2 linked regions of the Kribbella sp. NBC_01245 genome follow. The protein of the gene in region 1 interacts with the protein of each later gene in a pairwise test. Links are inferred from orthologs where the notes say so. Each region holds a gene or a part of one and is shown in the gene's direction. Other genes may lie near its edges. The genes, in order: rplA and thrS.

Region 1 (3,312 bases):
TTCCGACGACCCGTTCGAGTCCGCGAAGCCGGCGACGGTTGCCGCGGCCGACGAGGACGAGGACGACGAGGCCACCGCGCCCGTCACCGCGACCGCCGACGATGAGGACGAGGTGACCGCCGAGGCGGACCTAGAGCCCGTCACCGCGGCGGCCGACGACGAAGTGGCCGACGATGACGCGGCCGACGAGGACGAGGCTGAGACCGAAGAGGCCGACGAGGAAGAGATCGTCGAGCCCGGTGACCCGCTGGAGGAGTTCCGCAGCGCGCTGCGGTCCAAGTTCGGCGACTGGTACGTCGTGCACACCTACTCCGGTATGGAGAACAGGGTCAAGGCGAACCTGGAGAACCGGATCACCTCCCTCAACATGGAGGACTTCATCTTCGAGATCGTCGTGCCGACCGAAGAGGTCGCCGAGATCAAGAACGGCCAGCGCCGGATGGTGAAGCGGACCGTGCTGCCTGGCTACGTGCTGGTCCGGATGGACCTGACCGATGAGTCCTGGTCGACCGTCCGGCACACCCCGTCGGTGACCGGCTTCGTCGGGCACAGCCAGAAGCCCGTACCGCTCAGCCTCGAAGAGGTCGAGAAGATGCTTGCCCCGGCTGTGGTCGCAGCGGCCGAGGCAGAGGCCGCCGAAACCGGCGGTACCACCACGAAAGCCCCGGCCAAGAAGAAGGTCGAGGTCGCCGATTTCGGGGTGGGCGACTCGGTCATGGTCGTGGACGGGCCGTTCGCGACCCTGCACGCCACCATTACCGAGATCAACCCCGACGCCCAGCGGATCAAGGCGTTGGTGGAGATCTTCGGCCGGGAGACCCCGGTCGAGCTCAGCTTCAGCCAGATCCAGAAAGTCTAAGGACCCGAGAAGATGCCTCCCAAGAAGAAGATCGCTGCCCTCGTCAAGGTGCAGCTCCAGGCCGGTGCCGCCACGCCGGCGCCGCCGGTCGGTACCGCGCTCGGTCCGCACGGCGTCAACATCATGGAATTCTGCAAGGCGTACAACGCCCAGACGGAATCCATGCGTGGCAACGTCGTGCCGGTCGAGATCACGATCTACGAAGACCGCTCCTTCACCTTCGTCACGAAGACGCCCCCGGCGCCCGAGATGATCAAGAAGGCCGCGGGCGTGCAGAAGGGCTCGGCCGTCCCGCAGAAGGACAAGGTCGGCAAGATCACCAAGGCCCAGGTGCGCGAGATCGCCGAGACCAAGATGCCGGACCTGAACGCCCGTGACATCGACGCGGCGATGCTGATCATCGAGGGCACTGCGCGCTCGATGGGCGTCACCGTCGAAAGCTGACTTCGGTCAGTTCGCACCACCAGTTGTAGTGGCAGGGCGATAGCGCCGCCCGATGACCACATCCCAGGAGAGGAACAAACATGACTCAGCGCAGCAAGAGCTACCGCGCGGTTGCCGAGAAGATCGACGCCGACAAGCTTCACACGCCCCTCGAGGCGATCAAGCTGGCGAAGGACGCCGCCGGTTCGAAGAAGTTCAACTCGACCATCGACGTCGCCATGCGCCTCGGTGTCGACCCCCGCAAGGCGGACCAGATGGTGCGCGGCACCGTCAACCTTCCGCACGGTACCGGCAAGACGGCACGGGTCCTCGTCTTCGCCACCGGTGAGAAGGCTGAGGCCGCACTGGCCGCCGGCGCCGACTTCGTCGGTTCGGACGACATGCTGGAGAAGGTCAACGGTGGCTGGCTCGACTTCGACGCCGTCGTCGCCACCCCCGACCTGATGGGCAAGGTCGGCCGGCTGGGCCGCGTGCTCGGCCCGCGTGGTCTGATGCCGAACCCGAAGACCGGCACCGTCACCCCCGATGTCGCGAAGGCTGTCAACGACATCAAGGGCGGCAAGATCGAGTTCCGCGTCGACCGGCACGCGAACCTGCACTTCATCATCGGCAAGGCCAGCTTCACCGAGGCCCAGCTGGTGGAGAACTACGGCGCCGCGCTCGAGGAGATCCTGCGACTCAAGCCGTCCAGCTCCAAGGGCCGCTACATCCGGAAGACCGTCGTGTCGACCACGATGGGCCCCGGTATCCCGGTTGACCCCAACCGCACCCGCAACCTGATGGACGACCCGGCCGAGGCCTGATCTCCAGCTCGTTCAAACGAAAGCCCCCGGTCGGCGGACCGGGGGCTTTCGCGTTTCCGCGTCCCCATCGCTAGGACACATCCACGCGGTAGATGTGCCCACCTCTTCCACGATACGACTCGAGCCGCGGAACACCAGGGGCCTTCGGGAACCTAAACGAGACGTTCACATTCACCCGACCGGCAGGCGCAGTGGCTGGGTGTGGGTGAAGAGCCCGCTATAGGCGTTCAGGGCCGGTTGGCCGCCGAGGTGGGCGTAGAGAACCGTGGCGTCCTTGGGGATCTGGCCGGTGGTGACGAGATCGATCAGACCGGCCATCGACTTGCCCTCGTAGACGGGATCGATGACGACGCCTTCGAGCTGGCCGGTGAGCCGGATCGCGTCGAGCGTCGACTGCACCGGTACGCCGTACAGGTCGCCGGCCCACTCGGGCAGGATCGTGATCTCGTCGTCGCGCAGCGGCCGGCCGACGCCAATGAGTTCGGCCGTCGCGGTCGCGATCCGGGTGACCTGGTCGCGGGTCTCCTTGATCTTCGCGCTGGCGTCGATGCCGATCACCCGACGCGGCCTGCCGCCGGCCTGCTCGAGCGCGGCGAACCCGGCGATCATGCCGGCCTGAGTCGAGCCGGTGACCGCGCAGACCACGATGGTGTCGAAGAAGACCCCGAGCTCGCGCTCCTGCTGCTCGACCTCGTACGCCCAGTTCGCGAAGCCGAGGCCGCCCAGCCGGTGGTCGGAGGCTCCCGCCGGGATCGCGTACGGCGTACCGCCGCGTTGTTTCACGTCCTCGATCGCGCGGGCCCACGAGTCCTTGAACCCGATGCCGAAGCCGGCCGGGTCGATCCGGACCTCGGCGCCCATGATCCGGCTCAGCAGGATGTTGCCGACCCGGTCGTTCACGCAGTCCGGCCAATCGACCCAGTTCTCCTGCACCAGAACGGCTTTCAGGCCGACCGACGCGGCGACGGCGGCGACCTGGCGGGTGTGGTTCGACTGGTATCCGCCGATCGACACCAACGTGTCGGCGCCTTGCGCGAGCGCGTCCGGGACGAGGTACTCGAGCTTGCGGGTCTTGTTGCCGCCGTACGCCAGTCCTGAGTTGCAGTCCTCCCGCTTGGCCCAGATCGACGCACCACCGAGGTGGGCAGTCAGTCGCGGCAGCGGATGGACCGGGCTCGGCCCGAAGGTCAGCTGGTGGCGGGGGAA
Region 2 (3,306 bases), 5.6 Mb from region 1 along the record:
GACCACCTGAACATCGCGGCCTTTTTGGATCCAGGTGGGAAGCGGTTGATCACGCGGGCCCCGGCACCACGGCCGATGAAGTACGAGATGTGGTCGCCGAGGAACGCTCCGGCGGCCGCGACGACGATCACGCCGTACAGGTTGGGCTCGCCGAGCGCGGCGAAGACGCCGGCCGTGACGACGAGGGTCTCGCTCGGAATGGCCGGGAAGAACCCGTCCAGCGCGGCGAACCCGAAGAGCGTCAGGTAGATCCACCACGAGGACATCAGGTCGTGCGCGAGTGCCAGTATCGCGTCGTTCACTTTGGGCCACCCCTCCAGGCTTTCGATGTGCCCTAAGCCTGTCCGGCAGCGACCCTGGTCCACATCAGACCAACGCCCTGACGTACCCCCTACTTTCGTCAGGCCTCAATGTCCTGAGGCTGGTACCAGGGACCGAGGGAGAACTCGATACCATCGCGGGGTCGGCGTTCACAGCAGGTGAATCCGGGCAGAACCTGAGGAGTAGACGTGTCAGAAGTCAAGGTCCATCTGATCGGCGTTGAGGGCGAGGCCGAGCGGAGCGTGACCGAGACGACGACGATCGGGGAGCTGTTCGCCTCGATCTTCGGCGCGGACCGCTCCGCCATCGCCGCCAAGGTCAACGGCGAGCTGCGGGATCTGAACAAGGTGATCGAGGACGGCGACGAGATCGAGCCCGTCCGCAACGACAGCGAGGACGGCCGGGCGATCATCCGGCACTCCACCGCGCACGTGCTGGCCCAGGCGGTGCAGGAGCTGTTCCCGGACGCGAAGCTCGGCATCGGCCCGCCCGTCGAGAACGGGTTTTACTACGACTTCGACGTGGCCACGCCCTTCACCCCGGAGGACCTGACCAAGCTCGAGAAGAAGATGCAGCAGATCATCAAGGAGCGGCAGCGGTTCAGCCGCCGGGTGGTCAGCGACGACGACGCGCGGATCGAGCTGGCCAACGAGCCGTACAAGCTCGAGCTGATCGGCATCAAGGGCAACAGCGCGGAGGCGGCCGACGGTGCATCGGTGGAGGTCGGCGCCGGTGAGCTGACGATCTACGACAACCTCCGCAAGGACGACAGCGTCGCCTGGAAGGACCTCTGCCGCGGGCCGCACGTGCCCGCCACCGGATATCTCGGCTCCTTCAAGCTGATGCGCGTCGCCGCGGCGTACTGGCGGGGCAGCGAGAAGAACCCGCAGCTCCAGCGCATCTACGGCACGGCGTGGGAGTCGAAGGACGCCCTCAAGGCGCACCTGAACCATCTGGAGGAGGCCGCCAAGCGCGACCACCGCAAGCTCGGCACCGAGCTGGACCTGTTCAGCTTCCCCGACGAGATCGGTTCGGGGCTGGCCGTCTTCCACCCGAAGGGCGGTGTGCTGCGCAAGGAGATGGAGGACTATTCCCGCCGCCGGCACGTCGAGGACGGCTACGACTTCGTCTACTCGCCGCACATCACCAAGGGCCAGCTGTTCGAGACCTCCGGGCACCTCGATTGGTATGCCGACGGCATGTACCCGCCCATGCACCTCGACGAGGAGCGCGGCGCGGACGGCGAGATCCGCAAGCAGGGCCAGGACTACTACCTGAAGCCCATGAACTGCCCGATGCACAACCTGATCTTCCGCTCGCGCGGCCGGTCGTACCGTGAGCTGCCGTTGCGGCTGTTCGAGTTCGGTACGGTCTACCGGCTGGAGAAGTCGGGCGTCATCCACGGCATGACCCGGGCCCGCGGCTTCACCCAGGACGACGCGCACATCTACTGCACGCGCGACCAGATGCGCGACGAGCTGAAGAACCTGCTGACGTTCGTGCTGAACCTGCTGGCCGACTACGGCCTGGACGACTTCTACCTCGAGCTCTCCTCCAAGAACCCGGACAAATTCGTCGGTTCGGACGAGGTCTGGGAGGAGGCGACCAACACTCTGCGCGAGGTCGCCGAGGAGTCCGGCCTGGACCTGGTCCCGGATCCGGGTGGTGCCGCGTTCTACGGCCCGAAGATCTCCGTGCAGGCTCGCGACGCCATCGGCCGGACCTGGCAGATGTCGACGATCCAGCTGGACTTCAACCTGCCCGAGCGGTTCGAGCTGGAGTACACGGCCTCCGACGGCTCGCGCCAGCGCCCGGTGATGATCCACCGCGCCCTGTTCGGGTCGATCGAGCGGTTCGTGGCCGTGCTGACCGAGCACTACGCGGGCGTCTTCCCGCCGTGGCTCGCGCCGGTCCAGGTCATCGGCATCCCGATCACGGACGGGCACGTCGACTACCTGTTCGACATCGCGAAGCAGCTCAAGGCCAAGGGCATCCGGATCGACGTGGACGCCTCGGATGACCGGATGCAGAAGAAGATCCGCAACGCCCAGAAGTCCAAGGTGCCGTTCATGCTGATCGCGGGTGACGAGGACGTGGCCAACGGCAACGTCTCGTTCCGCTTCCGCGACGGCAGCCAGAAGAACGGCGTCCCGATCGCCGAGGCCATCGCGGAGATCGTCGAGGCCGTCGAGAAGCGCGTTCAGGTATGACCGGCACCCCGGATTCGCCGTACCAGCCCGGTGAGGTCGCCGAGCAGGGCGGCACCGGGGCGCAGGACGCGTTCATGCGGTTGTGGACGCCGCACCGGATGGCCTACATCACCGGCGAGAACAAGCCGGTGGGTACGTCGGCCGGTGACGGCTGTCCGTTCTGCCGGATCCCGGGCCTTCCCGATGAGGAGGGCCTGGTGGTCCGGCGGGCCGAGACGGCGTACGCCGTGCTGAACCTCTACCCGTACAACCCCGGCCATCTGATGGTCGTGCCGTATCGCCATGTCGCGGATTACACCGAGCTGACCGAGGCCGAAGTGGCCGATTTGGCGATGCTGACGCAGCAGGCGATGCGGACGATCCGGGCGGTTTCGGGCGCGCACGGGTTCAACATCGGCATGAACCAGGGCGACGTCGCCGGCGCCGGGATCGCGGCTCACCTGCATCAGCACGCCGTGCCGAGGTGGGGTGGCGATACCAACTTCATGCCGGTCGTCGCGCAGACACGGGTCCTGCCGCAGCTGCTCAGCGACACGCGCGACCTGCTAGCGAAAGCGTGGATCACCGAATGAACAGCGGCAGGATCGGCCCGACCGTGTCGTACAGGCGGTCCCGCGACACCTGCCGCCACGGATCGGCCAGTGCCGAGACGCGAACGACCCGGCGCCCGCCGCGGAAGACCAGCTCGTTCTCCGAGCGCAGGTAGTAGCCGCCGTCGAGGATCGGCACTCGCTCCGGCGGCGGCTGGCGGCGTGCCTCGGGGATATCGTCCGGC

What was found.
Region 2: the proteins of rplA (region 1) and thrS interact in binary tests that used the Escherichia coli proteins (3 or more experiments, as listed by UniProt). The link is inferred for Kribbella sp. NBC_01245 from one-to-one orthologs.

What each region holds. Positions count from the first base shown.
Region 1 is NZ_CP108487.1:6,938,800-6,942,111, forward strand. Bases 250-3,244 are described here. They hold rplA (50S ribosomal protein L1), read left to right. Parts: upstream 250-1,383; coding sequence 1,384-2,106; downstream 2,107-3,244. Other genes in these bases: nusG (transcription termination/antitermination protein NusG), read left to right, coding at 250-859; rplK (50S ribosomal protein L11), read left to right, coding at 872-1,303; OG394_RS31720 (1-aminocyclopropane-1-carboxylate deaminase), read right to left, coding at 2,278-3,244. In the rest of the region: more of nusG, read left to right, coding at 1-249; more of OG394_RS31720, read right to left, coding at 3,245-3,312. UniProt on the Escherichia coli protein: One of the primary rRNA binding proteins, it binds very close to the 3'-end of the 23S rRNA. Forms part of the L1 stalk. It is often not seen in high-resolution crystal structures, but can be seen in cryo_EM and 3D reconstruction models.
Region 2 is NZ_CP108487.1:1,357,970-1,361,275, forward strand. Bases 32-3,020 are described here. They hold thrS (threonine--tRNA ligase), read left to right. Parts: upstream 32-509; coding sequence 510-2,531; downstream 2,532-3,020. Other genes in these bases: OG394_RS05845 (DedA family protein), read right to left, coding at 32-302; OG394_RS05855 (HIT family protein), read left to right, coding at 2,528-3,020. Also shown: more of OG394_RS05845, read right to left, coding at 1-31; more of OG394_RS05855, read left to right, coding at 3,021-3,103; OG394_RS05860 (hypothetical protein), read right to left, coding at 3,093-3,306. UniProt on the Escherichia coli protein: Catalyzes the attachment of threonine to tRNA(Thr) in a two-step reaction: L-threonine is first activated by ATP to form Thr-AMP and then transferred to the acceptor end of tRNA(Thr). The rate-limiting step is amino acid activation in the presence of tRNA.